DNA from 2 places in the Streptomyces sp. NPDC007025 genome. Region 1 is predicted to be linked to the other one. Evidence: riboswitches for the same ligand, from Rfam matches in the RefSeq annotation. Region 1 holds a riboswitch; the other holds the start of a gene.
What was found. A riboswitch is a leader RNA that binds a small molecule or an ion and turns the genes downstream of it on or off. The one in region 1 is predicted to bind glycine.

Region 1 (15,772 bases):
CATCTGTGGGCGGAAGGCCCGGACGAGGCCTCGGCGCAGGCGCTGCTTGACGAATGGGCTGCGGTGGTCGACAGCGCCGGCCACTGAGCGCGCGGCGGGACTCGCCCCGCCGGGGCAAGTCCCGCCGCACGGCGAGTGCCTGGGTGCATTCGGCGGCACAGGCCTCCACATGCGACGATGTGCGGCATGTCGCAGCAGCAGCCCCCTCGGAGCACCGCACCGCGTGCCGCGCGGCCCGATGCCTCCATGTCGCTGCTGACCAACGTGATGGAGCACAGCCTCGACGACGGCTACGCGGAGGCGGTGGCCCGGCGGGGCGAGATGGGCCGTTCGCACATGCCCCGCACCCTCCGGACCAAGCTGGGCCTGGCGGTCGGGCTGGTGCTCGCCGCGCTGGTGGTGACCGTGGGAGCCGCCCAGGCGCAGATCTCGGCGCCGAGCATCGCCAAGGAGAAGCAGGAGCTCATCGAGCGGATCGAGGCGGGCGGCCGGCGGGCCGACGAGCTCCAGCAGGACGTCGACGAGCTGCGGACCTCGGTGGAGCGCAAGCAGCGGCAGGCGCTGGAGAAGCACGGCGGTGAACGCGGGAAGACCACGGTGCTGCTGTCCGGCGCCACCCCGGTCGAGGGCCCCGGACTCAAGCTCGTGGTGGACGACGCCGCGGGCACCGAGTCCCAGGACGGCGACGGGCCCCGGAAGACCGACGGGTTCTCCGACACGGGCCGCATCCGCGACCGCGACCTGCAGCGGGTCGTCAACGGGCTGTGGGCGGCGGGCGCCGAAGCGATCTCGATCAACGATCAGCGGCTCACGTCGCGCTCCGCCATCCGCGCGGCGGGCGACGCGATCCTGGTGGACAACAAGCCGCTCGTCCCGCCCTATACGCTGCTGGCGATCGGTCCCGGGAAGCAGCTGTCCCGGACCTTCCAGGACAGCGTCGACGGCCAGTACCTCTACGTCCTGCACAAGGACTACGGTGCCAGGACCAGCATTTCCGTCCAGGACGAGGTGCGGCTGCCGGCCGCGCCGAGTCTGATTCTGAGAACCGCGAAACCTGTGCGGACAGGGAAGGGCAGCACATCGTGATCGCCGTACTGGGCCTCGTCGTGGGAGTCGTGGCCGGACTTGTCGTCCGGCCCGTGGTGCCGCTGGCGGTCGAACCGTATCTGCCCATCGCCGTCGTCGCCGCGCTCGACGCGGTCTTCGGCGGGCTGCGTGCCATGCTGGACGGCATCTTCGATGACAAGGTCTTCGTGGTCTCGTTCCTCTCCAACGTGGTGGTGGCCGCACTGATCGTCTTCCTCGGGGACAAGCTCGGGGTCGGCGCCCAGCTCTCCACCGGTGTGGTTGTAGTCCTGGGTATCCGGATCTTCTCCAACGCGGCCGCCATCCGTCGGCACGTGTTCCGGGCGTGAGGCCGATGAGCGACGAGAACCGGCCCGAGGACGGCCTTCCCCCGAAGCGCGAGCTTCCCCCCGAGCGGGCCGTGCCCCCCGGGCAGGAGCCGCCTCGCCAGGAGCCTTCCGGCCAGGAGCCACCCGCTGCGGGAGCGGCGACGGCCGCTGGAAAGGGTGACGGCGGCGGCGCGAAGCTGACGGGACGGCAACGTCTCGCCCAGGCCGTGTGGCCCCCGCGGGTGACGCGCGCCCAATTGATCGTCGCGCTGCTGCTGTTCGTCCTCGGCCTCGGCCTGGCCATCCAGGTCCGCTCGACCAGTGAGAACAGCGCACTGCGCGGTGCGCGCCGCGAGGACCTCGTCCGCATCCTCGACGAGCTCGACAACCGCACCAAGCGGCTGGAGGAGGAGAAGCGGAAGCTGGACGGGCAGCGTACGGAGCTGGAGACCTCCTCGGACCAGGCCGAGGAGGCACGGAAGCAGACCCGGGAGAAGGAAGCCCAACTCGGGGTGCTTGCGGGTACTGTGGCGGCCCAGGGGCCCGGCATCCAGATGAAGATCAGCGACCGTACGGGTGCCGCGGACGCGGATACGCTGCTGGACGCGGTCCAGGAGCTGAGGGCCGCCGGCGCCGAGGCCATGGAGATCAACGGGGTGCGCGTGGTGGCCAGCACGCATTTCACCGACAGCGGCGGCGAAGTCAGTGTGGACGGGCATAGGATCGAGCAGCCTTACCGCTTCGAGGTCATCGGCAAGCCCGCCGACCTGGAACCGGCGTTGAACATCCCCGGCGGGGTCGTGCAGACGCTGAAGAACAAGCAGGCCACCGTGGAGGTGACCCGCTCGGGGAAGATCACCGTGGACGCCTTGCGGCAGGTGAAGCGGCCTGACTACGCTCGGTCGTCATCGCAGTGAGATGCTGATAGGAGTTTCGGGGGGTCGGCGGGCAAGTTGAGCACCGCGTGGTGGAAACTGTCTGCGGGTCACGGACGTTGTTCGGGCGTCGAGTGTGACCAATGAGAGCATCGAGGGTCTGTCCTGCCCCACGGGCGGGTCTGTTTCGTGCGAGGGGAATCGCCCGTGAGTTTTTTTGCGAAGTTGTTCGGCAAGGGTCGCCGGGGCGGTGACTCGGGTACCGCACGGCACCGTGCCCCCCAGGGGCCGGACGCGGGGACGCCGGAGGACGGCACCGAGCGCCCGCTGTTCCGGGACGAGGTGGCCGGGGCCGGTGGAGGTAATTCGGGTGGTCACGGCCCGGTTTCTGTTGACCCCGGTACTCAGGGCCGCATAGGTTCCCAGGCACCGCCTACCTCGGAATCGGGTGGAGGTCCTGCCTTGCCGGTCTGTAACAGGTGTGGTGCCCGCGTCGCCGAAGCGAGCCGGTTCTGCTCCAACTGCGGTGCCCCGCTGCGTGGCGGAGCGCCGGCGGAGGGTGCGTCGGAGACGACGTCGACGATCTCCATCTCCGGGCTGGAGGCGTACGACTCGGAGTCCACCGGCCAGCACGCCTCCCCGGTACTGCCGCCCGAGGCGCAGTCCGCCGTGGACGCGCTGCCCATGGGCTCGGCCCTGCTGATCGTGCGGCGGGGTCCGAACTCGGGCAGCAGGTTCCTGCTCGACGGGGACCTGACGACCGCCGGGCGCCATCCGGAAAGCGACATCTTCCTGGACGACGTGACCGTCTCGCGCCGGCACGTGGAGTTCCGGCGCGGCTCCGACGGCGTCTTCACCGTCGCCGACGTCGGCAGCCTCAACGGCACCTACGTCAACCGGGAGCGGATGGAGACGGCTGTGCCGCTCGGGAACGGCGACGAGGTCCAGATCGGAAAGTACCGGCTGGTCTTCTACGCGAGCCAGCACACCGTCTGATTCCCGGCAGGGAGGCCCATGCAGCACAAGCCGTCCGGCGGTGCCCGTGCGGGCACCGCCACCGGTCCGCGGAGCGGTCCGATGAGCATCGGTGCCGTGCTGACCGAGCTCCGCGCCGAGTTCCCCGAGCTCACCGTGGCCGGCATCCGGTTTCTGGAGGCGGAGGGGCTGGTGGAGCCGGTCCGCTCGCCGTCCGGTGGCCGCCGGTTCCGGGACGCGGATGTGGCGCGGTTGGGCCAGGTGCTGCGGCTGCAGCGCGACCACTGCCTGTCGTTGCGCGCCATCAGGGAGCACCTGGGGGTGCCCGGCCGGGGTGCCTCTCCTTCTGTGTCGCCGGTGGCCGTTCCGTGCGGCGCCGAGGCCGGGAGGGCGTCCGCGTCCGAGCCCGGCCCGGCACCTGCGGTCTCCGCTGTCCGTACCCGGCGCCCGGAGCTGCTCGGGTCCGCGGGCGTGCGGGAGGAGGAGCTGGCCGAGTGGGAGGAATACGGACTGCTCGGACCGGCCGCGGACGGTACCTACCGGCTTGCCGACGTGGCCGTGGCCCGACTGGTGGCCCGCCTCGGACGGCACGGGGTGGAGGCCCGGCACCTGCGGTCGGTCAAAGCGGCCGCCGACCGGCAGCTCGCCCTGGCCGAGCAGCGCGTCGCGCCGCTGCGGCGCCATCCGGACCAGCGGACCAGGTCGGCTGCCGAGAGCACGGCCGAGGAGCTGGCCGATCTCTCCGTGCGGCTCTACGGGGCCTTCATGGCCTCCGGAGCGCACCCGGACCGCACACGGTGTGACTGAATCAGCACACGGATGCCGGTGCCGGACGGCTGCCCGACTACCCAAACAGGCGCGGCACGGCCTAGGGTTGCTGTGTGAATGAGCTCGACGTAGTGGGTGTCCGGGTGGAAATGCCCACCAACCAACCGATCGTGCTCCTGCGAGAAGTGGGAGGCGACCGCTACCTCCCCATCTGGATCGGTCCTGGGGAGGCGACCGCGATCGCCTTCGCGCAGCAGGGCATGACCCCCGCACGCCCACTCACCCATGACCTGTTCAAGGACGTCCTGGAAGCAGTGGGTCAGGAGCTGACCGCGGTCCGTATCGTGGATCTGCGGGAAGGCGTGTTCTACGCGGAGCTGGTCTTCGCCAGCGGAGTGGAAGTCAGTGCCCGCCCGTCCGACGCGATAGCGCTCGCCCTGCGCACCGGAACGCCGATCTACGGCAGCGACGGTGTGCTGGACGATGCGGGGATCGCGATCCCGGACGAGCAGGAGGACGAGGTGGAGAAGTTCCGCGAGTTCCTCGACCAGATCTCCCCGGAGGACTTCGGCACCAGCAGCCAGTGACGCTCCGTCGACGAGGAGCCGCGGTCGGCGCTGCCGGTCGGTGGCGGGGGAGAGGTGCGCGCCGGGCGTGATCCACCGGGCATCCGGCCAGTCTTTCCCCGCCTTCGGGCACGCGAAACCACTCTCCCGGGCACTATCACTCGCCGTGCCGAGTGTGGCGATCATTGACGCACTCGGAGTGACTGCCTACCTTCATGTGGGCAGGTTCCGGGGGTGACCCGGGATGTGAAGGACGGAGGTCGGCGTGACAAGCACCGGCGGCGAAGGTACGGCGGCTGGCGACTCGTCCCTACTCGGCGGCCCGATTCCGGCCCCCGGCCAGGAGGCGCCCCCGGGGCGGCCGGGCTCCGCTTCCTCCCCGGCAGGTGCCGTCGGCCCGGTCGGCGACGCTCCCCCGGAGCAGGTCGGCTACCGCGGTCCCACCGCCTGTTCGGCGGCCGGTATCACCTACCGGCAACTCGACTACTGGGCCCGGACCGGACTGGTCGAGCCCAGCATCCGCCCCGCCTACGGCTCGGGCAGCCAGCGGCTCTACAGCTTCCGGGACATCGTCGTCCTCAAGATCGTCAAACGGCTGCTGGACACCGGTGTCTCGCTGCAGAACATCCGCGCGGCCGTCCGGCACCTGCGTTCCGGAGGGCGCACCGATCTGGCGCGGATGACGCTGATGAGCGACGGGGCCACGGTCTACGAGTGCTCCTCGCCCGACGAGGTGGTCGATCTTCTGCAGGGCGGCCAGGGCGTCTTCGGGATCGCCGTCGGGGTCGTCTGGAAGGACGTGGAGGGCGCGCTCTCCCGGCTGCACGGGGAGCGGGTCGACACCGGTGAGACGCTCGTGCGGGACCACCCCGAGGACGAACTCGCCCGGCGCCGCAACCGCGCCGGTTAGCGCTCCCACCGCCCGGTCGGCGCAGCCGCCGGGCACGCCGCGGCCGGGGAGTGTCAGTGGCGTACGGCAGCATCGGGGGGTGTGAGGACCCAGCCGACCATCCTGCATCTGGACATGGACGCCTTCTTCGCCGCGGTGGAGCAGGCGTCCAAGCCCAGCCTGCGCGGGAAACCGGTCGTGGTCGGCGGTCTCGGGCCCCGCGGGGTGGTCTCCACCGCGTCCTACGAGGCCCGGCGCTTCGGGGTGCACTCCGCGATGCCCATGGCGCAGGCGCGGCGGCTGGCGCCGAACGCGGCGTATCTGGGCGCCAGGTTCGGGCTCTACCGCGCGGTCAGCGACGTGGTGATGGACCTGCTGCACGGCCTCTCACCCCTGGTGGAGCCGTTGAGCCTCGACGAAGCGTTCGTGGACCTGGAGGCCGGAGGGGCCCTGGAAGGGACGCAGGGTGGCGCTGAAGGGGCGCGGGAGGTCGGTGAGCGGCTGCGGCGGGACATCGCGACAGCGACGGGGCTGACCGGCTCGGTGGGGCTCGCGGGGTCCAAGATGCTGGCGAAGATCGCCTCGGAGCAGGCGAAACCGGACGGCCTGGTGCTCATCCCGGTGGGCACCGAGCGCGGGATGCTGGCTCCGCTGTCCGTGCGGACCCTGCCCGGGGTCGGGCCGGCCACCGCGGAGGTGCTGCGCAGGGCGGGGATCAGCACCGTGGGCGAGATCGTGGAGGCCGGAGAGGACGAACTGCTGCGGTTGCTCGGAAGGGCGCACGGCACCTCGGTCCACGCGATGGCGCACGGGGTCGACGCCCGTCCGGTGGTGGCCGAGCGGGACGCCAAGTCGGTCTCCGTGGAGGACACCTACGACGTCGACCTCACCGACCGCACCCGGGTCCGGCTGGAGGTCGAACGGCTGGCCGGGCGCTGTGTGACGCGCCTGCGCGCGGCCGGGCGGTCCGGCCGCACGGTCGTCATCAAGGTGCGCAGCTACGACTTCTCCACCCTCACCAGATCCGAGACGCTCCGCGGCCCCACCGACGACGCCGGCGTCGTGCGCGAGGCGGCGCTGCGGCTGCTGGACGGGGTGGACACCACGGCCGGTGTGCGGCTGCTCGGCGTGGGTGTCAGCGGGCTCGCCGACTTCACCCAGGAGGACCTGTTCGCGCAGGCTCAGGCCGCTCAGGGGCTCGCGGCCGCCCATGAGACCGGTACGGAGCCCGGGGCAGACGGCCCGGCGGAGCCGGGGCGGGACGCCGGGGAGCGGTCGGGGGCGGTCCAGGCGGCCGGCGAGGCGGCCGCCGTCGAGGAGCCGGGCGCGGCGGTGCCCGCCGACCGGCGCTGGATCCCCGGCCGGGATGTGCGCCATGCCGTCCACGGGCGGGGCTGGGTGCAGGGCAGCGGCGTCGGGAAGGTCACCGTCCGCTTCGAGGAGCCCGACTCGGCACCCGGCCGGGTACGCACCTTCTCGGTCGACGATCCGCAACTGGAGACCGCCGAACCGGTCATGCTGGGCGCGGGTGTCGCGGGGCTCGCCGCGGATCAGTCCCCGGCGCCGGCTATCCGCCCGAAATCCCGGTCCGCAGGCGGAGACGACTCGCCGCCGAGGGGCACGTCGAGCCCGTAGTGGCGGTAGAGCTCCAGCTCCTGCTGCGGGGAGAGGTGGCGGCCGACGCCGAAGTCGGGGGCGCTCTTGATCAGATCCCGCTCGAACGGGACCCGCAGGCCCCTCTCGTCCAGGTCGGAGGGCTCCAGCGGGACGAAGGCGTCCCGGCTGAAGAGGCCCGTGCGCAGCGCGGCCCACTCCGGGTCGCCTGTGGCGTCGTCGAGGTACACCTCGTCCACGGTGCCGATCTTGGCTCCTGCACGGTCGAACGCCTTGCGGCCGATCAGGCTTCGCGGATCTGTTCCGGTCTGCACGGGGCTCCTCCACCAGGGTCGCGACACGCTGTTTCTGCGCGTACTCACCACGAAACGGCACTTTTCGACTATTGGCCACTCGGGCGCACGCCGGGTTACCACGCAGGGGGGCGCTGATACTCTCGAGGTGGCTGTCGACCCCGTGCGGGAGAGTCCTCCGGTGCAGTTTCCGGAGGCGCCGAAGGAGCAACTCCTCCCCGGAATCTCTCAGGCTCACGTACCGCGCGGACGAGGTCACTCTGGAAAGCAGGGCGGGCCCGGACCAGCACACCGAAGCCCTCCCTCACCGACGGTGTAAGCCGAGCGTCCGGCACGTGGCTCGGTGAAACTCTCAGGTCAGATGACAGAGGGGGAGGCCGTCCGGGCACCCGTGAAAGGTGCCCCTCGCAGGTCGCACAGACCAGGAGGCCCCCGCAGATGACTTCCCCTCGCACCCCGCTCTCGGCGCTGGAGAGCGGCAGCCCCTTCGAGAGTCGCCACATCGGACCCGACGCCGGTGCCCAGGCCAAGATGCTCGCCCAGGTCGGTTACGGATCGCTCGACGAGCTGACCGGCGCGGCCGTGCCCGAGGTGATCCGGAGCACCGAGCGGCTGAAGCTCCCCGACGCGCGGAGCGAGGCCGATGTGCTGGCCGAGCTGCACACCCTCGCGCGGCGCAACCAGGTCCTGCACTCCATGATCGGCCTGGGCTACTACGGCACCTTCACGCCGCCGGTGATCCTGCGCAACGTCATGGAGAACCCCGCCTGGTACACGGCCTACACCCCCTATCAGCCGGAGATCTCGCAGGGCCGGCTGGAGGCGCTGCTCAACTTCCAGACCGTCGTCTCCGATCTGACCGGGCTGCCCACCGCCGGTGCCTCGCTGCTGGACGAGCCTACGGCCGCCGCCGAGGCGATGGCCCTCTCACGCCGGGTCGGCAAGGCCGGCAAGCGGGGCGGCGGCGTGTTCCTGGTCGACGCCGACTGCCTGCCGCAGACCGTGGCGGTGCTGCGCACCCGCGCCGAGCCGACCGGCGTGGAGATCGTGGTCGCCGACCTGGACGAGGGCATCCCCGAGGAGCTCACCGAGCGGGGGATCTTCGGGGTGCTGCTCCAGTACCCGGGCGTCTCCGGAGCGATACGCGACCAGCGCCGCACTGTCGAGCAGGCGCACGAACTCGGCGCGGTCGTCACCGTCGCCGCCGACCTGCTGGCGCTGACGCTGCTGACCTCCCCCGGCGAGCTGGGCGCGGACATCGCCGTCGGCTCCAGCCAGCGGTTCGGGGTTCCGATGGGCTTCGGCGGACCGCACGCGGGCTACATGTCCGTCCGCGAGCAGTTCGCCCGCAGCCTGCCCGGGCGGCTGGTCGGGGTCTCCAAGGACGTGGACGGAGAGCAGGCCTACCGCCTCGCCCTGCAGACCCGCGAACAGCACATCCGGCGGGAGAAGGCCACCAGCAACATCTGCACCGCGCAGGTCCTGCTGGCGGTGATGGCCGGAATGTACGCCGCGTACCACGGTCCGGACGGGCTGGCGGCGATCGCCCGCCGCACCCACCGGTACGCGGCGCTGCTCGCGGCCGGGCTGCGGGAGGGCGGGGTCGAGATCGTCCACGACAGCTTCTTCGACACCGTCACCGCGCGCGTCCCGGGCCAGGCGGCCCGGGTCACCGAGCGGGCCCGCGAGGCGGGGGTCAACCTGCGGCTGGTGGACGCCGACCACGTCGGCATCGCCTGCGACGAGACCACGGGCCGGGACCAGCTCGCCACCGTGTGGCAGGCGTTCGGTGTCGCGGCCGCGCGGGCCGACCTCGACGAGCTGGACGCGGTCACCGACGACGCGCTGCCGGCCGACCTGCTGCGCACCGACGAGTACCTGACCCATCCGGCCTTCCACGAGCACCGCTCCGAGACCGCCATGCTGCGCTACCTGCGCCGGCTGGCCGACCGGGACTACGCGCTGGACCGCGGCATGATCCCGCTGGGCTCCTGCACGATGAAGCTCAACGCCACCACGGAGATGGAGCCGGTCACCTGGCCGGAGTTCGGCGCACTGCACCCCTTCGCGCCCGCCGAGCAGGCCGAGGGGTATCTGACGCTGATCCGCGAGCTGGAGGAGCGGCTGGCCGAGGTCACCGGCTACGACAAGGTCTCCCTCCAGCCCAACGCGGGCTCGCAGGGCGAACTGGCCGGGCTGCTGGCGGTCCGCGCCTACCACCGCGCCAACGGCGAGCCCGGGCGCACCGTCTGCCTCATCCCCTCCTCGGCGCACGGCACCAACGCGGCCAGCGCGGTGATGGCGGGGATGACGGTCGTGGTCGTCAAGACCAGCGACAACGGCGACGTGGACGTGGCCGACCTGCACGCCAAGATCGAGCAGTACGGCGACGAGCTGGCCGTTCTGATGGTCACCTACCCGTCGACGCACGGCGTGTTCGAGGAGCACATCACCGAGGTCTGCGCAGCCGTGCACGACGCGGGCGGCCAGGTGTACGTGGACGGCGCCAACCTGAACGCGCTGCTGGGGCTGGCGAGGCCGGGACGCTTCGGCGCCGACGTCTCGCACCTGAACCTGCACAAGACGTTCTGCATCCCGCACGGCGGGGGCGGTCCCGGAGTCGGTCCGATCGGGGTGCGCGCGCACCTGGCCCCGTATCTGCCCAACCACCCGCTGCAGCCCGCCGCGGGGCCCGCGACGGGGATCGGCCCGGTCTCCGGCGCCCCGTGGGGATCGGCCGGCATCCTGCCCATCTCCTGGGCGTACGTCCGGCTGATGGGTGCCGAGGGGCTGCGCAGGGCCACCCAGGTGGCGGTGCTGAGCGCCAACTACATCGCCAAGCGGCTGGAGCCGCACTATCCGGTGCTCTACGCGGGCCCGCACGGGCTGGTGGCGCACGAGTGCATCATCGACGTGCGCCCGCTGACCAAGCAGACCGGTGTGAGCATCGACGACGTCGCCAAGCGGCTGATCGACTACGGATTCCACGCGCCGACGATGTCCTTCCCGGTGGCCGGGACGCTGATGATCGAGCCGACGGAGAGCGAGGACCTGAACGAGGTCGACCGGTTCTGCGAGGCGATGATCGCCATTCGTGCGGAGATCGAGAAGGTCGGTACGGGGGAGTGGGACGCGGAGGACAACCCGCTGCGCAATGCCCCGCACACGGCCGCGATGCTGGGCCGCGAGTGGCAGCAGGGGTACGGCCGCGAGGAGGCGGTCTTCCCGGCCGGGGTGCACGCGGGTGACAAGTACTGGCCGCCGGTGCGCCGGATCGACGGCGCGTACGGGGACCGCAACCTGGTCTGCTCCTGCCCGCCGATCGCGGAGTACGACGCCGGGTAGTGACGCCGGCCGCGGGGCGCGGCCTCCGGGGCCGGAGGCTTGTGTCGGCCGGGGTTCGCGGAACGACGGATTCAGGGCCGGTACGGCGGATGCCGTGCCGGCCCTGCGTCGTGCGGAGTTGTGCGGAATGGCCGTGCGCCGTACGGCCGTCGGCGGTGCGCCGTGACGTCCTGTGCGGCTCTGCGGGACGGGCCGGCCGGGTGTCAGGCGGCGGTGATGACGTGGCGCGTGCCGAGCGGCTTGTGCGGAGCGATGATCCGGCCGTCCGGCAGCAGCTCTCCCGTGTCCTCGAAGAGGAGCACTCCGTTGCAGAGCAGGCTCCAGCCCTGCTCCGGGTGGTGGACCACGGCTTGCGCGGCCTCCCTGTCGGCTGAGTCCGCTGTCGGGCACGGTGGCTGGTGCTGGCACATTGTCGGTGTCGTCTTCCGTCGTGTTGTGGCGTCTGTCCTGCGGTTCCTGTTGTGCATGACCGATCCCCCGTCACCCCGTACGTGCGTACGTTCCGGTCCGTCTCCCAGTGTTCCGCTGCCGACGCGGATTCGCAGGGATTTCGCGTCAGCTCGTACCCAACCGCACAGACGCGTCACCCGGGTAGGCGGTTGCGCCCAACTGCACCGTCATTTCGGGGGGTTCGGGCTCCCGCGAAGACTAGCCCATTCGGAGGGGCGCGCAGCGGCATCCGCGGTTCCCGCAGGCGGACGCCGTCTCACGCGGACGTACGCAGCAGCGGTGCCGTGCCGGGGTCCGCTCCGGGCGCGGGCGCCGCTGCCGACCCGAGTCTGCGGGTCAGCACGGGAAGCAGCGCGTCCACGCGGTGCGCGGTGTGCGGGGCGATACCGGGCGGCGCCGGAGCCAGTGGGATCAGCAGATCGGCCGGGTCGGGGACGCCGTCGTGCGGGTCGCCGCCGATGTCGGCGTGCAGCCACAGGGTCAGCATGTAGAGCTCCGGCACCGACAGCAGACGCGGCTGGTAGGGCGTCGGCAGTACCTCGGCCTGGCGCAGCGCGCGGACCGTCGAGAGGACGTAGGGGCCCTGCCGGAACTGGCCGAAGGTCCAGCCGTCCGCGGTCGGCACGGCTTCGGCGGTGCCGACGAACGCGGAGCCGGGGCCGCCCTCGCCGTCGGTGCCTCCGTCGGCCAGCAGGAAGCGCCAGCCGGTCAGCCGGGCGCGCGGGGTCACCGCCGCCGGCGCTGTGGCCCGCCCGGTGCCGTCCGGTGCGACGCGCACCATCTCGTAGGCGGGAAGGGGGAGTTCGGGGCGCAGCGGGCCCTGCGCCGTGCGCAGGGCGAGCGGCGCCCGGGAGCCCCGTACCGCGCTCGGGGAGCCGAGGGCGGTCAGGACACTGCGCAGGGCGGGGGCAGGGGTCGAGAGTGCGTGCAGCGGCATGGCGGGTCGCCTCTCTTGGGAGACACATGGTGCTGGCAGGGGCGCGACGGCGGTGTCGGCGCGGAGATGGCCGCAGGCGCGGCTGGGAGGGGTCGACCGGGGCGGCCGGGATCGCCAAGTCTCTGCCTCGTTCGCGCAGTTTATACGAGATGTGTTCGAGTGGTGTTTCAGCTAACGTATCCTGCTGTTTCCTGTAAGGCTGCAACAGGACGAATCTGCGGACTTTTCACCTGCTCCGACACCGGCGCTGCGCGGTTGACCTCGGATTCCGGGCAGAACGCGGTCGGCCTGATGTCGTCGGTGTTTATGACGAGAGCTGTGCCGCGGGAGCTGGACACCGCTGTATGCCGAGGGAATGTGCCGCCGGGCCTCGGCCAGCGTAGCGGCAGTTCCCCGCCGCGTCAGCCCTGCCAGGCGTTATCCGCGGCCCGGCAGGGCATCATCGGTGCACGCTCGGCCGGGACCTCCGGCAGCGTCCACCAGCAGGGAGGAAGCCTCCGATGGGAGAGAAGGTCGTCGCCGACAGGTTCGACCTGTCCGATCGACGGCGGTACCGGGAGAAGCTGCACACGTGCCTGCGGGGACTGTGGCAGCTACTGGAGGAGAAGCGGTTCGACCGCCCCAGGAATCTCATGGGGCTGGAGATCGAACTCAATCTCGCGGATGTCCAGGGGCAGCCCCTCATGGTGAATGCCGAGGTACTCCAGCGGATCGCGAGCTCGGATTTCCAGACAGAACTGGGGCAGTTCAATCTCGAAGTGAACATCGTGCCGCACGCGCTCTCCGGGAGAGTTCTCGATCAGCTGGCCGAGGAACTCCGCACCGGACTGGCATACGCGGACCGGCAGGCCCGGGAAGTGGATGCCCGGATCGTCATGATCGGCACCCTGCCGACCCTCACGGCGCGCGACCTGACGCTGGCCAACCTCACCGAGGACGACCGCTACCGGCTGCTCAACGACCAGATCATGGCCGCGCGCGGCGAGGAGGTGGCGCTCGACATCGAGGGGGTCGAGCATCTGGAGAGCACCTCGGAGTCGATAGCGCCGGAATCCGCCTGCACCTCCGTGCAGCTCCACCTCCAGGTGACGCCCGGCCGGTTCGCGGACGTGTGGAACGCGGCGCAGGCCGTCAGCGCCGCGCAGGTCGCCATGGGGGCGAACTCGCCCTTCCTGTTCGGGCACGAGCTGCTGCGCGAGTCCCGGGTGCCGCTCTTCGTCCAGGCGACGGACACCCGCCCGCCCGAACTGATCGCCCAGGGCGTCCGCCCGCGCACCTGGTTCGGGGAGCGCTGGATCTCCTCCGCGTACGACCTGTTCGAGGAGAACCTGCGCTACTTCCCCGCCCTGCTGCCCCTCTGCGACGAGGAGGACCCTCCATCCGTGCTCGCTTCCGGCGGGGTGCCGGCCCTGTCGGAGCTGACACTGCACAACGGGACGATCTACCGCTGGAACCGGCCGGTCTACGGGGTCGTGGACGGTGCCCCGCACCTGCGGGTGGAGAACCGGGTGCTGCCCGCCGGGCCGACGGTGACCGACGTGCTGGCCAACACGGCGTTCTACTACGGGCTGGTGCGCGCGCTGGCCGATGAGCCGCGGCCGGTCTGGAACCGGTTGCCGTTCGAGTACGCCGAGCGGAACTTCGACGCGGCGTGCCGGTACGGGATCGAGGCCGAGCTGTGGTGGCCGCGCTCGGGCCGGGGCACCGGACTGCGCCGGCAGCCCGCCGTCCGGCTGGTACGCGAGGAGTTGCTGCCCCTGGCCGCCGCGGGGCTCGACGCGTGGGGCGTGGAGCCGGCCGACCGCGACCGCTACCTCTCGGTGATCGAGGAGCGCTGCCGGCTGCGCGTCAACGGGGCGTCCTGGCAGGCGGCGGCGTACCACCGCGCGCTGGAGTCCGGCCTGGACCGGGAGAAGGCGCTGGCCGCGATGGCCCGCGGCTACTGCGACCGGGCCGCGTCCGGAGCGGCCGTGCACACCTGGGACAACGGGCCGTAGCCCGGCTGCCGCGCCCGGCCCGGGCGCGGCAGCGCAGCCGGAGGGCCCGCGCGCTCCGGGCCCGGCCCGTCCCCCGGCCCGACGGCACCCCACACCGGGCCCGCGCCGTACCCGGCGCGGGCCCGGCCGTGTCGTCCTCGCCGGTGCGCCGGGACCCCGCAGCCCGGACCCGCCCCGGCCGTCGGGCAAGCTGTGATGTGGCAGCGCACCGGTGTACGCCCGGCAGGTGCCCTGCGGCAACGGCGGAGGGGCGGGCACGGCCCCCGGGGAGCCTCGACCCTCCGGCCGCTGCGCGCGTCGCTCCACCGCTGCCGTGCCCCGGCGCGGCCCGCCGGACGGCGCGACGCGGCCCGACCGCCGACGGTGCGGTCGCGGCACGCCGGGGCGGTGGCGCAGCCGCCGGTGGTGCGACAGGAGGGACAAGGATGGATCCGGCGTCGGCAACGGGAGGTTCGCGTGCGCGCACAGGTGTCTGAGGAACCGCCGCCCGCCTCCGCGGGCGGGCTGCCGCGGCAGGTGCTCGGCACCGAACTGCTGCTCGTCCTCGCGCTCTCCCTGGGAGCCAGTGCCGTCTCGTCGCTGATCAGCTTTGTCGGCGCGCTGACGCGGCCGGGCGGGCTGGCCGACCAGGCCGCCCGGCTCAACTCCTCGCAGGCGCCCGGACGGCCCTGGCTCGACCTGGCCTGGCAGCTCTTCGGGATCGCCACCGCGCTGGTGCCGGTCGCCCTGGTCGCCCACTTCCTGGTGCGGGAAGGCGCGGGAGGGCTGCGGGTGCTGGGCCTCGACCGCCGCAGGCCCCTCTTCGACGTGAGCCGGGGCGCCGCCCTGGCCGCGGGCATCGGCGGCTGCGGGATCGGGCTCTATCTGCTGGCCCAGGCCGGGGGGTTCAACCTCACCGTGGAGCCGGAGTCGCTGCCGGACGTGTGGTGGAAGTATCCGGTGCTGGTCGCCTCCGCGGTGCAGAACTCGGTGCTGGAAGAGGTCATCGTCGTCGGATACCTGCTGCGCCGCCTCGACCAGCTCGGCTGGTCGCCGCTCGCCGCGCTCGGCACGAGCGCGGTGTTGCGCGGCTCTTATCACCTCTACCAGGGCATCGGAGGGTTCTTCGGCAATCTGGCGATGGGCGTCGTCTTCGCCTTCCTCTACCGGCGGTGGGGCCGCGTGGGGCCGCTGGTGGCGGCCCACGCACTGATCGACATCGTGGCCTTCGTCGGCTACGCGCTGCTCGCTGGGCGGGTGGACTGGCTGCCCACGCCCTGAAGCCGCGCCGGGCGGGCCTCGCGACGCCGCCGCCCGGCCACCACTACAGGTCGGTGAGCAGCTCCGCGTCCAGCACGGTGACCGCGCGCCCGGCCAGCAGGGTGCGCTCGCCGCGCAGCGTGGTGCGCACCTCGCCGGTACGCCGCGACAGCTGAAGGCCGGTCAGGGCGGCGCGGCCGAGTCGCTGCGACCACAGCGGGGCGAGTGCGGTGTGCGCGCTTCCGGTGACGGGATCCTCCGGGAGGCCCTGCGCGGGGGCGAAGACCCGGGAGACGAAGTCGTGTCCCGGCTCCCGGTTCCCGGAGCCGGCAGGCGCCGCCGCTGCCGTCACCACCACGGCCGGGGCGGGAAGCGCGGCCACCGCTGCGGGGTCGGGCCCGAGGTCGTGCACCGTGCGCTCGTCGGCGAA
Region 2 (15,772 bases), on a different contig from region 1:
GTCGGCGTCCTGGTCGGGCTCGGGTGCCTGGGCCTGGTGGCGCGCGCCGCCGCCTTCGCCGACGTGGCCCCGACGCTGGCGACGATGATCGGCATCGGTGTCGGGATCGACTACGCGCTCTTCCTGCTCACCCGGCACCGGCAGACCCTGCTCGACGGGACCGACCCGGTGCGTGCCGCCGGCCGGGCCGTGGCCACCAGCGGCCACGCGGTGGTGGTCTCGGGCTGCACGGTCGTCGTCGCCCTCGCCGGGCTGTACGCCTCCCGGGTGTCGTTCATCGGGAAGCTCGGGCTGGCGGCCGGGATCACGGTCGTCAGCGCGGTCGCCGGGGCCCTCACCCTGCTGCCGGCGCTGCTCGGCCTGGTCGGCGGCCGCATCGACCGCTACCGGGTGCGCACCCCCGTCGCCGAGGGCAGCGGCGCCCCCGGGGGCGCGGACGGCGCGCGGGCGGCGGGCGGCTGGCACCGGTACGCGCAGCGGGTCGAACGGCGGCCCTGGTGGTTCCTGCTCGGCGGGATCGTGGTCGTCGCGGTGCTGGCGGTCCCGGTGTTCTCGATGCGGCTGTCGCACATCGACGACGGTGCGGACCCGCCAGGGTTCACCGACAAGAAGGCCTACGACCTCCTCTCCTCGGGCTTCGGCCCGGGGGAGAACGGCACGCTGACCGTCGTCGTCGACCAGAGCGCGGTACCCGGCGGCGACCGCGCCGCGCTCTCCGACAGCGTGCGCAAGGCCCTCGACGGCACCTCCGGCACGGCGCGGGTCACCCCGCCGGAGCCCGCCGGGAACGGCGACGCCCTGACCGCCACCGTCGTCCCCCGCGGCGGACCGCAGGACGCCTCCACCACCCGGCTGTTCGACGAGCTGAAGGACGAGGTGCTGCCCCGGGCCGTGCGGGGATATCCCGCGCACACCTACCTGAGCGGTACGACAGCCGCGCAGCTCGACTTCGTCCAGCTCGTCTCCGGCCGGCTCCCGCTCATCATCGGGGTGGTCGTCGCGCTCGCCCTGGTCATCATCCTGATCGTGTTCCGCGGCGTCCTCGTCGCCGTCAAGGCGGCCGTCCTCAACCTGCTGTCGATCGGCGCCTCCTACGGCGTCCTGGTCGCCGTCTTCCAGTGGGGCTGGGGCGGTCCGGCGCTGGGCGTCTCGGGCACGGTCCCCATCGAGAGCTACGTCCCGATGATGATGTTCGCCATCGTCTTCGGGCTGAGCATGGACTACGAGGTCTTCCTGCTCTCCCGGGTGCGGGCCGCGTGGGAGCGCACCGGGGACAGCAGGGGGAGCGTGGCCCACGGGCTGGAGCGCACCGCCCGGGTCATCACCTGCGCCGCACTGATCATGGCCAGCGTGTTCGCCGCGTTCATCCTCACGGACAACATCGTGGTCAAGATGATGGGCCTCGGACTGGCCGTCAGCGTGCTCATCGACGCCACGATCGTGCGGCTGCTGCTCGTACCCGCGGTGCTGACGCTGCTCGGGCGGCGGGCCTGGTGGCTCCCCGCCTGGCTGGACCGGCTGCTGCCGCGGATGGAGCCCGAGGGTGAGCCGGAAGCGGCGCCGGGCCCGGGCTCGCGGGGGAGTGCCGGGTGCTGAACCGCGGATCCCGCGGGTGCGCAGGCCCGTACGGGCGGCTGCCCGCGGACCGTCAGCTCCACGGCCCGGCCCCGAGGACGTCGAGCAGCGCGCGGGTGGCCGGGCTGGGGTTGAACCGGCTCCACGCCAGATACTCGACGCGGCGCGGCCCCTCGACCACGGGGACCAGCGCCAGTTGCGGGTCGTCGGCGACCAGCGGCCGCACGAACGCCGACGGCAGCAGTGCGATCCCGAGCCCGCGGGCGATGAGCTGGGTGATCAGCTCGGCCACGCCCGCCTCGTACGCGATGTCCCGGGCCAGCCCCGCGGCGGCGAACGCCTGGTCGGTCTGGGCGCGGCCGGGCGAGCCGTCCCGGAAGTCCACGAACGTCTCGTCCGCGAGTTCGGGCAGGGTGACGCGGGAGGCGCCCGCCAGCCGGTGCCCGGACGGCAGCACCAGCACGTGTTCGTCGTGGTCGAGCACGAGGGTCTCCACACCGGCCGGCTGTTCGCCCTCCGGCAGGCCGAGGAAGACGATGTCCAGCTCGCCCTTCCGCACCGCGGCCGCCAACTCGTCGCTGCTGCCCGCCTCCAGGCTCACCCGCACCTCCGGATAGCGGGCCCGGTAGCGCTGGAGGAGTTCGGGCACGTCGACGGCGGCGGTGGTCCGGATCATGCCGACCGCGAGACGGCCGCGGACCGACCCGCCCGCCGCGGCGGCGTCGGCGACCGCGCGGTCGGCCGCCGCCAGGCACTCGCGCGCGCCGACGAGGAAGGCCGCCCCGGCACCGGTCAGTTCGGTACGGCGGCTGGACCGGGCGAACAGCGTGACGCCCAGTTCCCGTTCGAGTCCGGCGATCCGGTGGCTGAGTGAGGACTGCACCACACGGCATCGCTCGGCGGCGCGGGTGAAGTTGCGGGTCTCGGCGAGAGCGACGACGTACCGGAGCTGCTGGAGGTCCATTCGGCAATCGTTATGCTTCATGGCTGTCATCGCAACCATGCTTTGGATGCATGACCAGCCGGGTCGACACTCCTCGTATGAACACTCCTGCCGAGGTGTCGCCGGGGGCGCCGCCCCCCTCCGCGCAGCGGGCGGCAACCGTCGCGCTGACCGCGCTCGCCCCCGCTTCCTGGGGCACCACCTACGTCGTGACAACGGAACTGCTGCCCCCCGGCCACCCGTTGTTCGCCGGGCTGCTGCGCGCCCTGCCCGCCGGGCTGCTCGCCCTGGCCCTCACCCGGGTGCTCCCGCGCGGGCACTGGTGGTGGAAGGCCGTCGTCCTCGGCACCCTCAACATCGGCGCCCTGCCGCTGCTGTTCGTGGCGGCCGAACGCCTCCCCGGCGGTGTGGCCGCCACGCTGGGCGCCGCCCAGCCGCTGCTCGTCGCCGCGGCGGGAATCGCCGTGCTCCGCGAACGGCCGACGCTGTGGCGGCTGGCCTGGGGCCTGCTCGGCGTGCTCGGTGTCGCCCTCGTCGTGCTCGGTCCGCAGGCCCGCCTGGACCCCGTCGGAGTGCTCTCCGGGCTCGGACACACCACCGCCATGGCCGGCGGCGTCGTCCTCACCAAACGCTGGGGGCGGCCCCCCGGCGTCGGCCCCATGGCGCTGGCCGGCTGGCAGTTGGCGGTCGGCGGCCTGCTGCTGCTCCCGCTCACCCTCGCCGTCGAGGGGGTGCCCGAGCGGATCGACGCCGGAGCCGTCGCCGGCTACCTGTGGCTCGGCAGCATGGGCGGACTGATCGCCTACGCACTGTGGTTCCGTGGCATCGCCACCCTGCCGGTCAGCGCGTCGGCGCCGCTGGTGCTGCTCTCCCCGCTGGTCGCGACCGTCATCGGCCTGGTGATGGGCGAGTCGCTGAGCCTGCCGCAGACCGGTGGCTTCGTCCTCGCCCTGATCGCTATGCTCGCGGCCCAGTTCGCGCCCGCCGACCTGTTCGGCCGCCGCCCCCGCGGCTCGCCCGCCGCGGTCCCGGTCCGGGAGGAGCGGCCCCGGGCCGCCCCGGTGCACACCGTCCCAGAAGATCCCGTGCAAGCAGTCCGGGAAGACCGGCTGCCGGAAGGACAACCCCGATGACGAAGACGATGACGATCGCCGTGCTCGGCGCCACCGGAATGGTCGGCGGCAGAGTGGCCCGGGAGGCCGCTGCCCGCGGGCACCGGGTGCTCGCCGTCTCCCGGAAGCCCGCGGGCGACGACCCGGACGTGACACCCGTCGCGGTGGACCTGAGCGATGCGCACGCCCTGGGCGAGGTGCTGACCGACCCGCCAGGACCCGGCGCACCGGACGCCGTCGTACTGACCGTACGGACCGAGCCGGCCGACCGGGAGTTCCTGGTCGGCACCACACGCACGGTGCTGGAGATCGCCGGGCGGCGCGGCATCCGCGTCCTCGTCGTCGGCGGTGCCGGGGCGCTGCGCAGCCCGGAGGACGCCGGACTGCTGGTGGCCGACAACCCCCGGTACGTGCCGGACGCGTTGCGGCCCGTCGCCACCGCCGGAGTGGCCCAGATGCGGGCGTGCCAGGAGAGCGCCCACGCCGACTGGGTCTACCTGAGCCCGCCGGGCCTGCTGGAGCCCGGCGACCGCACCGGCCGCTACCGGCGCGGCACCGACACCATGCTGGCCGCCGCCGACGGCCGGCCGTGGATCAGCGCCGAGGACCTGGCAGTGGCCGCGCTCGACGAGTTGGAGTCCCCCGGGCCCGACCGCCACTTCACGATCGTCCACCGCGAAGCGGACTGACCACCACCGGACCGGGGACGACGCTCCCCGGTCCGGTGCCGTCCGCGCGGCCGCTCCCTCCCCTTCCGCCCGTCCTCTCCGGGCCTCGGCGCAGAGATTTCTGTTATAGAAGTCCGATCCGCTCGTCTCCATAGAGGTGGGGACAGATGTCCGAGCCGAGAGGGAGAGTGGAGAGAACGTGAGCAGCAGTGTCATAGACGCCGCCGTGATCGAGGCGGCGCAGGCCGGGGACGAACGGGCACGGGAACTGGTCGCTGCGAAGTCCCTGCCGCTGGTCCACAACATCGTCGGCCGGAGCCTGCCCGGACATGCCGACGTGGACGACGTCACGCAGGAGACCATGCTGCACGCGCTCGCCAAGCTGCACACCCTGCGCGACCCCGGCCGCTTCAGGTCCTGGCTGGCCGCCATCACCATGAACCAGATACGCGGCCACCGGCGGCAGGACCCGGGGGTGCTGCAGGACACCGACGAGATCCGCGGACTCCCCGACCCCCGCGCCGACTTCGTCGACGCGACCATCAACCGGCTCGGACTCTCCGGCCAGTGCCGGGAGGTGGCCGAGGCCACCCGGTGGCTGGAGCCGGACGACCGGACACTGCTGTCCCTGTGGTGGCTGGAGAGCACCGGGGAACTCACCAGGGCGGACGTCGCCGCCGCACTGGAGATCACCCCCCAGCACACCGCCGTACGCGTCCAGCGGATGAAGGCGCAGCTGGAGGTGGGCCGGGTCGTCGTCCGGGCCCTGGCGGCCGAACCCTCGTGCGTGCTGCTCCAGTCGCTCCTCGAAGGGTGGGACGGCGAACCGTCCGGGCTGTGGCGCAAGCGGATCGCCCGGCACGCCCGCGAGTGCACCGTCTGCTCCGGCCACTCGTCCGGACTCGTCCCCGCCGAACGGCTGCTCGTGGGACTCGCACTGGTCCCGCCGTCGGCCGCGCTGTGCGCCCGCTGGGGGCTGGAACACCCAAAGGTGGCGGCCGAGCCGACCGCGGCCGGACACTCCCTGGGCTCCACGCCCGGCCGGGCGTCGGCACGCCGGGCGCAGCAGCGCGGACGGCGCGCCCGACGGCGCACGGCCCTCGCCGTCGCCGCCGTGCTGGCCACGGCGGGCGGCACCGGAGCCTTCCTGCTCATCCCCGACCCGCCCGAGGACCGCGACACCGCTTCGCCGACCCGCTCCGGGGACGGGATACGGTCCCTCTCCCGGCCCAGCCCGTCGGCGAGCCCGTCCCCGAGCTCCTCGTCCGCCTCCCCCTCGCCCTCCGCCTCCCCCCGGTCCACCTCCGCCAGCCCCTCGCCGTCCCGCACCGCGCCCCGCCGCACTCCGCGCCGTAAGCCCGCCACCCCGGCGCCCCCGCCCGCCGACCCGGCCGGCGGGAGCTACGCGCAGCAGGTGACCAGCCTGGTCAACGCGGAACGGGCGAAGAAGGGATGCGGCCCCGTCAGCAGCAACGCGACCCTGGACAAGGCCGCGCTCGGACACTCCCGCGACATGGACGCCCGCGACTACTTCTCCCACCAGAGCCCGGACGGCAAGGGCCCGGGCGACCGCATCACGGCGGCCGGCTACCGCTGGAGCACCGTCGGCGAGAACATAGCCCGCGGCCAGCGCACCCCGGCCCAGGTGATGGAGGGCTGGATGAACAGCCCCGGACACCGGGCCAACATCCTCAACTGCTCCTACAAGGAGATCGGCGTCGGCTACCACGACGCACCGGGCGGCCCCTGGTGGACCCAGGCGTTCGCGGCGAAGGGCTGAGCCCGGCACCACGGCACGCCGGCCGGACTGTCGAGTCCGCCCCGCGAAACCGGGCCCGGCACAGGCCGACGCCGTTGCGGGGCCTGGGCCTCTCGTGCCGGTCACGGCCGGGCGTCTCCTCGTGGGCGGGACCGGTGCCATGGTGGAACCCTCCGCCGACCGACCGCGGGCGGCGCGAGGTGGCGGCTACGACCGGAGGGCCGTGCCGTGTGGGGCCGTGCCGTGTGGGGAGGCACTGCCGGGGAAGTCAGACCTTGACGATCCGGATGCCGGTGCCGCACAGCGTGCGAAGGTCCTCGGGGTCCGACGTCAGGGCGGTCACGGGGGTGGGTGAGGCGAGCGCGTTGGCGGCCACGATGGCGTCGAGGGCGTACTTGTGGCCGTCCAGGTCGGCAGCGGTCAGGAGTCTGCTGGCGGGCCGGGCGATGCGCTCAGTGGGTGGAACGACGTTGACGCGGGAGACGGCGAAGTCGAAGCGGGACTGGTGGATCTTGGGGTGACGGGTTTCGACCAGCGTGACGGAGCTGGTGACCACGCGGATGTCCTCGGCTTCTGCCGCAGCCAGCCATTCGGTGACTTCAGGCGCGCGTCGTACGAGCTTGGAGAGCCCCTCGCAGTCCAGGAATTCCATGCGCGTTCGAACAGCGGCGTTATCCGTTGCCGTGGCCGCACTGCTGACAAAGCGCATCGAGGCCCGGCTGCGCGTCACGCTCTTCGACCGCACCAGCCGCAGCGTCGTACTGACGCCCGCGGGCACGGCCCTGCTGGAGCACGGACGGCATGCGCTGAACGCGATGACGGTTGCCGTGCAGAACACCCAACGCGCCGCCGAAGACGCATCGTTGAGGTTCGTGATCAAACCCGGAGGGGACGCCAACCTGCTCTCCGCGATCCTCGCCGCCTACGCGGAGCGGCCCGGTGCCCGGCGGGTCGACATCCTCTTCAGCGGCGCCACCGACCGTACCGATCACCTGCGCGACGGGCGCGCCGACGTGGGCCTGCTCTACGCCCCGTTCGACGACCTCGGCGGGCTGGCCACCGAGACCCTCCACGTCGAGGACCGGGTGGCCGTCCTCCCCGAGAACCACCGGCTCGCCGGGCGCGACAGTATCTCCCTGGACGACCTCAGTGACGAGGTCTTCCCGCGGTGGCCGGGTGTCCCCGGCGGCGGGAGCGGTCCCGAAGTCGCCGATGCCGGGGAACTCACCGCTCTGGTGAGGATCGGCCGCGTCGTCGCCGTCCTGCCCCGCTCGCTCGTCACGCCCGTGCCGCAGGGCATCGTGTGCATCCCTGTGCCCGACGCCGGGCCGAGTCGGATGGTCATCGCCCGCCGGGACGACGACCAGCGGGAGCACGTCACCGCCCTGATCGCCGCCGCCGTATCGCGGCGGCGCGGCTGAGCCCGCCCCCCCGGTCATCCCCCCTCGCGCAGAGCCTCCCGCCATCGGCGACAGCTCAGCGATTTCGGCGTGGTCGGGAAGCGCGTGTTCCTCGTGGCCCGAAGCCCTGGCCGTGAGCAGGTCACGGGCTGGCCCGGCAGGGACGTTTCAGGGACTTTCAGCTCTGCCACAGGGACTTCCGAGGAACGTTCCGCCGTACGGAAGAGTGCGCCCGTGACAGCGCTGAAAGACGCGGATCACCTGGTCAGGCGTGGTGCGCTCAGCACTCGATGACGTTCACCGCGAGCCCGCCGCGCGCGGTCTCCTTGTACTTGACCTTCATGTCGGCGCCGGTGTCGCGCATGGTCTTGATGGCCTTGTCGAGGGAGACGTGGTGGCGGCCGTCGCCGCGCAGGGACATCCGGGCCGCGGTGACGGCCTTGACCGCGGCCATGCCGTTGCGCTCGATGCAGGGGATCTGGACCAGCCCGCCGACCGGGTCGCAGGTCAGGCCCAGGTTGTGCTCGATACCGATCTCCGCCGCGTTCTCCACCTGCTCCGGGCTGCCGCCGAGGATCTCGGCGAGGCCGCCGGCGGCCATGGAGCAGGCCGAGCCGACCTCGCCCTGGCAGCCGACCTCGGCTCCGGAGATGGAGGCGTTCTGCTTGAAGAGCATGCCGATGGCGCCGGCGGCCAGCAGGAAGCGGACCACGGCGTCGTCGTCCGTACCGGGGACGAAGTGGTGGGCGTAGTGCAGGACGGCGGGGATGATGCCGGCGGCGCCGTTGGTCGGCGCGGTGACGACCCGGCCACCCGCGGCGTTCTCCTCGTTCACGGCCATGGCGTAGAGGGTGGTCCACTCCATGGCGTGCGCCTCGACCTGGCCCTCGGCGCGCAGCTGGCGGGCCGAGGTGGCGGCACGGCGGCGCACCTTGAGGCCGCCGGGCAGGATGCCCTCCTGGGTCAGGCCGCGGGCCACGCAGTCCCGCATGACCTGCCAGATCTCCAGCAGCCCGGCGCGGATCTCTTCCTCGGTGCGCCAGGCCTTCTCGTTCTCCAGCATGAGACGGGAGACCGACAGGCCGGTCTCCCGGGTGAGGCGCAGCAGTTCGTCGCCGGTGCGGAAGGGGTGCCGCAGGACGGTGTCGTCCAGTTTGATGCGGTCCTCGCCCACGGCGTCCTCGTCCACGACGAAGCCGCCGCCCACCGAGTAGTAGGTCTTCTCCAGCAGCGGGGTGCCGGCCTCGTCGTAGGCGAAGAGAGTCATGCCGTTGGCGTGGTACGGGAGAGAGCGGCGCCGGTGCAGTACCAGTTGGGTGCGCTCGTCGAACGGGATCTCGTGCGTGTCGCCTATTTCGGTGGCCAGCAGCCGCAGCCGGCCCTCCGTGCGGATCCGCGCGACGCGGTCGTCGGCGTTCTCCACGTCGACCGTGCGCGGGGACTCGCCCTCCAGGCCCAGCAGGACGGCCTTGGGGGTGCCGTGGCCGTGGCCGGTCGCGCCGAGGGAGCCGAACAGTTCGGCGCGCACGGAGGCGGTGTGCGCCAGCGCGCCCTCGTTCTTCAGCCGGCGCGCGAACATGCGGGCGGCGCGCATCGGGCCCACGGTGTGGGAACTGGAGGGGCCGATGCCGATCGAGAACAGGTCGAAGACCGAGATTGCCATGGTGCGGCTCCAAGCCCTTGGCGGGCCAGCGGGTTGTGTCCTGGTGCGGAGCGGTGGGTGCCGGAGGGGCCGGGTGCGGCCCCTCCGGCGGGAGGGGAGCCCCGCTGGGGGCTCCGGGGAGTCCTGCGGAGGACTACTTGCCCAGCGTGGGGTACAGCGGGTGCTTCTCGGCGAGGGCGGTGACCCGCGCGGCGAGGGCCTTGCCCTTGGTGTCGTCGAAGCCCGGCAGCAGGGCCTCGGCGATGATGTCGGCGACCTCGGCGAAGTCCTCGTCCTGGAAACCGCGGGTCGCCAGCGCCGGCGTCCCGATGCGCAGGCCCGAGGTCACCATCGGGGGCCGCGGGTCGTTGGGGACGGCGTTGCGGTTGACGGTGATGCCGACATCGTGGAGCCGGTCCTCGGCCTGCTGCCCGTCCAGCTCGCTGTTGCGCAGGTCGACCAGGACCAGGTGGACGTCCGTGCCGCCGGAGAGCACCGAGACGCCGGCGCCGACGGTGTCCTCGCGCAGCAGGCGCTCGGCGAGGATCCGTGCGCCGGAGAGGGTGCGCTGCTGGCGGTCCTTGAAGTCGTCGCCGGCGGCGATCTTGAAGGCGACGGCCTTCGCGGCGATCACGTGCTCCAGCGGGCCGCCCTGCTGGCCCGGGAAGACCGCGGAGTTGATCTTCTTGGCGTACTCCTTCTTCGACAGGATCACCCCGCCGCGCGGACCGCCGAGGGTCTTGTGCGTGGTGGTCGTGACGATGTCCGCGTACGGCACCGGGGACGGGTGCAGCCCGGCGGCGACGAGGCCGGCGAAGTGCGCCATGTCCACCATCAGCAGCGCGCCGACCTCGTCGGCGATCCGGCGGAAGGCGGCGAAGTCGAGCTGGCGCGGGTAGGCGGACCAGCCCGCGATGATCAGCTGCGGGCGGTGCTCCTCGGCCAGCCGCTCGACCTCGTCCATGTCGACCCGGCCGGTCTGCTCGTCGACCTTGTAGGCGGCGACGTTGTAGAGCTTGCCGGAGAAGTTGATCTTCATGCCGTGGGTGAGGTGCCCACCGTGCGCCAGATCCAGGCCCAGGATGGTGTCGCCCGGCTTGAGCAGCGCGAACATCGCGGCGGCGTTCGCCTGGGCGCCGGAGTGCGGCTGCACGTTGGCGGCCTCGGCGCCGAACAGCGCCTTGATCCGGTCGCGGGCCAGGTCCTCGATCACGTCGACGTACTCGCAGCCGCCGTAGTAGCGGCGCCCGGGGTAGCCCTCGGCGTACTTGTTCGTGAGGACCGAGCCCTGGGCCTCCATGGAGGCGACCGGAGCGAAGTTCTCCGAGGCGATCATCTCGAGGGTGGACTGCTGGCGGTTGAGTTCGGCGTCGACGGCGGCGGCGACGTCGGGGTCGACCTCGTGGAGAGAGCCGTTCAGAAGCGACATGGAAGAACCGTCCCTGGGAAGTGGCGGCGGGGTGGGCAAGCAGCCTCGGTCCCCCGAGGCGGACGCCTCAGGTGCCCGAGGCGAATGCGGCGTACTCGTCGGCCGAGAGCAGGTCGTCCGGCAGTGCGTCGACCTTCACCTTGAACAGCCAGCCGCCCTCCAGCGGGGCGGAGTTGACCAGCGCCGGGTCGTCCACCACGTCCTGGTTGATCTCGGTGATCTCACCGGAGGCGGGGGAGTAGAGGTCGCTGACGGACTTGGTGGACTCCAACTCGCCGCAGGTCTCGCCCGCGGTCACGGTGTCACCGACCTCGGGGAGCTGGACGAAGACGACGTCGCCCAAGGCGTTGGCGGCGTGCTCGGTGATACCGACCGTCGCGACGCCGTCATCGGCGGCCGACAGCCACTCGTGCTCCTTGCTGTAGCGGAGCTGCTGGGGGTTGCTCATGAGTCTGATTCTCCCGGATGCGAAAGGTGCAGTGAACACGGTCTTGGCAGGTGGAACGGGGGGCGCGGGCCGCCCTTCGGTGGCGGCGGGTGCTCAGGCCCGCTTGTAGAAGGGCAGCGCCACGACCTCGTACGGCTCGTGGGAGCCCCGGATGTCGACCGCGACCCCCTCCGTGCCGGGTTCGGCGTGTGCCGCGTCCACGTACGCCATGGCGATCGGCTTGCCCAGCGTCGGCGACGGCGCCCCGGAGGTGACTTCGCCCACAACCGCACCGTCGGCGACCACCGGGTAACCGGCGCGCGGCACCCGGCGTCCCTCGGACACCAGCCCGACCAGCTTGCGCGGCGGGGCGGTCGCGGCCTTCTCGGCGGCCGCCGCCAGCGCGTCCCGGCCCACGAAGCGTCCCTCGTTCGAGGTCTTCTCGAACTTGACGATCCGGCCCAGCCCCGCGTCGAACGGGGTCAGCGCGGTGGACAGCTCGTGCCCGTACAGCGGCATCCCCGCCTCCAGGCGGAGCGTGTCGCGGCAGCTCAGACCGCACGGGGTCAGCCCGGCCTCCCGGCCCGCCTCGGTCAGCGCCTCCCAGACCGCGACGGCGTCGCCGGGCGAGACGAACAGTTCGAAGCCGTCCTCGCCGGTGTATCCCGTGCGGGCGATCAGCGCCGACTTGCCGGCGACCATGTCGCGCTCACCGGCGTAGTAGCGCAGTCCGTCGACGTCGAAGCCGGTCAGCTGCTTGAGGATGCCCGCGGCCGCCGGGCCCTGCACCGCGATGAGCGCGTAGCCGTCGCGGTCGTCCCGCACCTCGGCACCGAAGCCGTCCTGCCGCGCGACCAGCGCGTCCAGCACCGTCTGCGCGTTGGCGGCGTTGGCCACGACCAGGTACTCCTGGTCGTCCAGCCGGTAGACGATCAGATCGTCGAGGATGCCGCCGTCCTCGTCGCAGATCATGGTGTAGCGGGCGCGGCCGACCGCCAGCTTGGACAGGTTGCCGACCAGCGCGTGGTCCAGCAGCTCGGCGGCCTGCGGCCCGGTCAGGGTGATCTCGCCCATGTGCGAGAGGTCGAAGAGGCCGGCGGTCGAGCGCACGGCCAGATGCTCCTCGCGCTCGCTGCCGTAGCGCAGCGGCATGTCCCAGCCCGCGAAGTCGGTCATGGTGGCGCCCAGCGCGCGGTGCGTGGCGTCCAGCGCGGTCTTGCGAGTGGCCGGTGGCTCAGTCATGCAGGCTCCCAGAGTCCCGATGAGTCCCCATAGGGGGATATGACGTGGATGTCCTCCCCATCTGTCATCGGAACCTGAGAGGTTCGCCGACAGCTCCCGAACGGCTGGAGCCCGGCTTGCACCTTGGGTGGGACCGCCGCTCCGCGCCGGGGCGCGCACAGCGGTCCGCTTTTCAGATCTGCCTAGCCTGCGCGGTAACGGGGCCTGAGAGATTCAAGGGAGGATCTTGCTCCTTCGGCGCCCCGGTGTGCGCGTACTGCACACGCCTGCCGGGGACTCTCCCGCGCGGGTTCGAACGGCCGGTATGCAGTTTGGATGCGCACATCATGGCACGGGTGGGCGGGCCGTGGCTGCCCCCGCGGAGCAGCTGTTCGCCTTGAACCGCATTACTCCTTCTTTACATACTTGGGGCGGCGGCCGAACTGCCGCCAGGGGAGGGAGATCCAGTGGGCAGCCCGTGCCGTGCAGGAGCCGTACCGAGGGGCGCGCGAGCGGGCCCCGCAGCCCGCGCCGCGGTCCGGCACGATCTGCGCCGTACCGGCGGACCGTGGACGCTGCGCTATCCGGCGGGGGACGTGGTGGTGGTCTCCGGGCTGCCGGGCGGCGGCAAGTCCACCCTCATGCGGCGCGCGTTCCCGGGCCGGTCCGACGCGGTGCGCATCGACTCGCAGGACGCCCGCGAGCGCTGGGAGGCGCGGATGCCGCGCTGGCTGCCGTACGGCGCCTACCGGCCCCTGGTACGGCTCGCGCACTACGCGGCGCTGCGCACGGCGCTGGGCTCGGGTGCCGCCGTCGTGGTGCACGACTGCGGCACGCAGAGCTGGGTGCGCCGCTGGCTGGCCCGGGACGCGATACGGCGTGGGCGCTCGCTCCACCTGCTGCTGCTCGACGTCCCCACCGGGGACGCGCTGGCCGGACAGACCGTGCGCGGCAGGCGGGTGACCGGGTACGCCTTCCGGCGGCATCTGCGTGCCGTCGGAAGGCTGCGGGCCGCCGCGGAGGCCGGACGGCTGCCGCGCGGCTGTGTCTCCTCGGTGCTGCTGGACCGGGAGGCGGCCCGGGATGTGCGGTGCGTGCTCTTCGAGCCGCTGCCCGCCGCGGTACCGCTGGTGCTCTCCCCCTGGGCGGGACCGCCGGGCCCGACCGCGCCGCCATCCGTACCGTCGCCCGGAGAGGGGCGGACGCCCGCGGCCCCGGCACCCGCGAGGGGCGCCGGGGCCGCGGACGGGGACACCGGTGACCGGATTCAGGGGGTGACCGGGGTCAGCGGCCCGCTGCCGGGGTGACCGGCTTGCCGGGCTGCTGCGCGGGGGACTGCTGCCCTGCCTGGCCGAGTGCGGGCTTGGCGGGCGCCTGCGGCCGCGGGGGCTGCTGAGCGGTGGGCTTCGCCGGCTTCCCGGGCTTGGCGGGCTTCCCGGGCTCGGCCGGCTTGGCGGGCTGCTGCTCCTGGGCCGGGTCCGACGGTTTCGCGGGCTTCGACGGCTCGGTGGGCTGCTGCTGTTCGGTCGGCTTCTGCTGGCCGGCCGGCTTCTCGCCCGGCTCGGGCGGCTTCGGGAGCTTGTGCTGCGCCGTCGGGTCCTGCTGGGGGGCTGCGGGCTTCTGCTGCGGCGCCGACTGCCCCATGCCCTGGTCGTCCGACGGCTTCGGCTTGGCCTGCTCCGTCCCGGCTTCCGGTCCGGCGGGCTGCTGGATGCCGGGCCGCTGCCCCGGGGCGTGGCCGGCCACCGGCGCGGCGGCGGCCGCACCCGCCGCGCCGAGGGCGAGCGAGCCGGCCAGGGTGACGGTGACGGCGATCCTGTTCACACGCATGTGCTCTCCTCCGATGGGCGTGCCGGTTGGCACGTATGGGGACGCAGTCCACCTTTCGGGCATCCGACGCGGAACGCAACCGGAGCATCGCTGTTCGTGTTCGTCCCGGTTCGTCCAGGGGGCCGTAGCGGTACTCCGGGGTGCCTCCGAGCAGGCGGGGATCATGGATAGGCTTGCCGTATGACAGTTCCCTCGCAGCCCTCGCAGCCGCAGCACTTCGGGCCCGGGCACGGGGGTGGCTGGCCCGGCAACGAGCTGGAGGAAGCCCTGGCCGCCTCGCTCCAGGTGCCGCACGCGGGCGCCCGGCTGCTGGAGGTGCTGGGCCGCAGCAGTGTCTGGGTCCCGCTCCCGGACGGCGGCGACCGGGAGAGCCGGGAACTGGATCTGCCGACCATCGAGTTGGACGGTGCGGTCCATGTGCCGGTCTTCAGTTCCGAGCAGCAGTTCCTGAGCGTCGTCGGCGCCCATGTGTCCTTCACTGTCGCACCGGCCAGGGAATTCGCGCGCGGCCTCCCCGCGGGGGTGGGCATCGCCGTGAACCCGGAGGGGACGGTGGGGGTTCCGCTCTCCGCCGAGGCCGTCGCCGAGCTGTGCGCGAACACCCCCGCCGAGCAGGCCGCCACCGGAGCCGTGCGGGGCGCCCGGGTGCGGCTGTTCGAGCCGGACTGGCAGGACGATCCGCTCGCCTTCCTCGCCGCGGCCTCGGCGGAGTTCGCCGCGCTCGGGGCCGTACGCAGCGCGCGTCGGGGCCTCGCCAGCACCGAGGGTGATCCGCCCGGTCTGTTCGTCGGGATAGAGCTCGACCTCCTCGACCCGGAGGCCCGGCAGGCCGCCCACGACGCGCTCGGCAGGGCGCTGCACGTGGCGCCGGTGCGCTGGCCGGTCCAGATGGTGCTGCTCGACGCGGCGGAGGATCCGGTCGTGGACTGGCTGCGGCAGTGCGTACGCCCGTTCTACGACCGCGAGACCCACCGCTGAGCGTGGTGCGAGGGGCGGCGGTGGACCGCGGTGCCGGTGAGGTGCCCACCGCGACCCGGATGCGGAGCGGCGCGCGCCGGTTGCCGTACCCGAGCTGAGTACGAGTACCGATGTCCCGGTCCGCTCGTAAGCTGGTTGGATGGCGGTGCGGGGCGACGAGCCAGGAACGGCGGCAGAGGTGGAAAGGCGGCCCAGGTGAGCGCGGGTGAGAGCGTCGAGACGCTGCTGCGGCGAGTGGCGCCCGGCGGGCACGGCACCTACGAGAGCTACGAGTCCTTGCTCCAGGCACTCGCCGGCGGTCAGGTGTGGATGCTGCTGTGGAACGGGCAGGCCGGATCCCCCGACGCGCAGTACGGCAACATGGACGTCGCCGGGTACGGCTACGCGCCCTGTGTCACCTCGGCCCAGGAGCTGGCGGCCTCCGGCTGGAACCGCGCCCACGAGGTCGTCGCCGGACGGGAGATCGCCGCCGCCCTCTTCGCCGACCGCTGGGGGATCTGGCTGAATCCGCACGCTCCCGGCGGCGGCGTCGGCATCCCCTGGCTGGACCTGCGGCGGATCGCGGTCGGCCTCGACCAGCTTCCCGCCGGGCCGCTGCGGATCAGCGAGCCGACCCTGGAGATTCCGCAGTTCTATGCGCTGCTGACGCAGAACGCCCACCGGACCCCCGTCGTCCGCTCGCTGCGCCGCGCCTGGGTGCGGCCCGCGCTGGGCGTCCCGTACCTGGCCGTGGGCCTCGACCTGTACGACGGCGCCCCCGCCTCGATCGAGGCGGCCCGCCGGATGAT

Region 2: another riboswitch for glycine. It lies ahead of gcvT (glycine cleavage system aminomethyltransferase GcvT); the one in region 1 lies ahead of gcvP (aminomethyl-transferring glycine dehydrogenase).

The regions. Positions count from the first base shown of each region.
Region 1 is NZ_JBIAFT010000002.1:3,628-19,399, forward strand. Features, by position in the region: gene ACFYMO_RS03360 (mannose-1-phosphate guanyltransferase) at 1-87, shown strand, start outside; gene ACFYMO_RS03365 (DUF881 domain-containing protein) at 187-1,086, shown strand; gene ACFYMO_RS03370 (small basic family protein) at 1,083-1,415, shown strand; gene ACFYMO_RS03375 (DUF881 domain-containing protein) at 1,421-2,311, shown strand; gene ACFYMO_RS03380 (FHA domain-containing protein) at 2,732-3,265, shown strand; gene ACFYMO_RS03385 (MerR family transcriptional regulator) at 3,284-4,051, shown strand; gene ACFYMO_RS03390 (bifunctional nuclease family protein) at 4,126-4,599, shown strand; gene ACFYMO_RS03395 (MerR family transcriptional regulator) at 4,844-5,488, shown strand; gene ACFYMO_RS03400 (DNA polymerase IV) at 5,570-7,102, shown strand; gene ACFYMO_RS03405 (PRC-barrel domain-containing protein) at 7,018-7,395, opposite strand; glycine riboswitch at 7,531-7,628, shown strand; gene gcvP (aminomethyl-transferring glycine dehydrogenase) at 7,813-10,719, shown strand; gene ACFYMO_RS03415 (DUF5999 family protein) at 10,923-11,129, opposite strand; gene ACFYMO_RS03420 (hypothetical protein) at 11,426-12,106, opposite strand; gene ACFYMO_RS03425 (glutamate--cysteine ligase) at 12,607-14,103, shown strand; gene ACFYMO_RS03430 (CPBP family intramembrane glutamic endopeptidase) at 14,560-15,363, shown strand; gene ACFYMO_RS03435 (PhzF family phenazine biosynthesis protein) at 15,407-15,772, opposite strand, start outside.
Region 2 is NZ_JBIAFT010000006.1:197,423-213,194, forward strand. Features, by position in the region: gene ACFYMO_RS13795 (MMPL family transporter) at 1-1,596, shown strand, start outside; gene ACFYMO_RS13800 (LysR family transcriptional regulator) at 1,649-2,539, opposite strand; gene ACFYMO_RS13805 (EamA family transporter) at 2,617-3,651, shown strand; gene ACFYMO_RS13810 (NAD(P)H-binding protein) at 3,648-4,319, shown strand; gene ACFYMO_RS13815 (sigma-70 family RNA polymerase sigma factor) at 4,498-6,078, shown strand; gene ACFYMO_RS13820 (DNA-binding protein) at 6,326-6,709, opposite strand; gene ACFYMO_RS13825 (LysR family transcriptional regulator) at 6,708-7,478, shown strand; gene ACFYMO_RS13830 (L-serine ammonia-lyase) at 7,738-9,120, opposite strand; gene glyA (serine hydroxymethyltransferase) at 9,254-10,528, opposite strand; gene gcvH (glycine cleavage system protein GcvH) at 10,596-10,976, opposite strand; gene gcvT (glycine cleavage system aminomethyltransferase GcvT) at 11,070-12,197, opposite strand; glycine riboswitch at 12,380-12,491, opposite strand; gene ACFYMO_RS13850 (AAA family ATPase) at 12,644-13,483, shown strand; gene ACFYMO_RS13855 (hypothetical protein) at 13,461-14,006, opposite strand; gene ACFYMO_RS13860 (enhanced serine sensitivity protein SseB C-terminal domain-containing protein) at 14,187-14,984, shown strand; gene ACFYMO_RS13865 (enhanced serine sensitivity protein SseB C-terminal domain-containing protein) at 15,180-15,772, shown strand, end outside.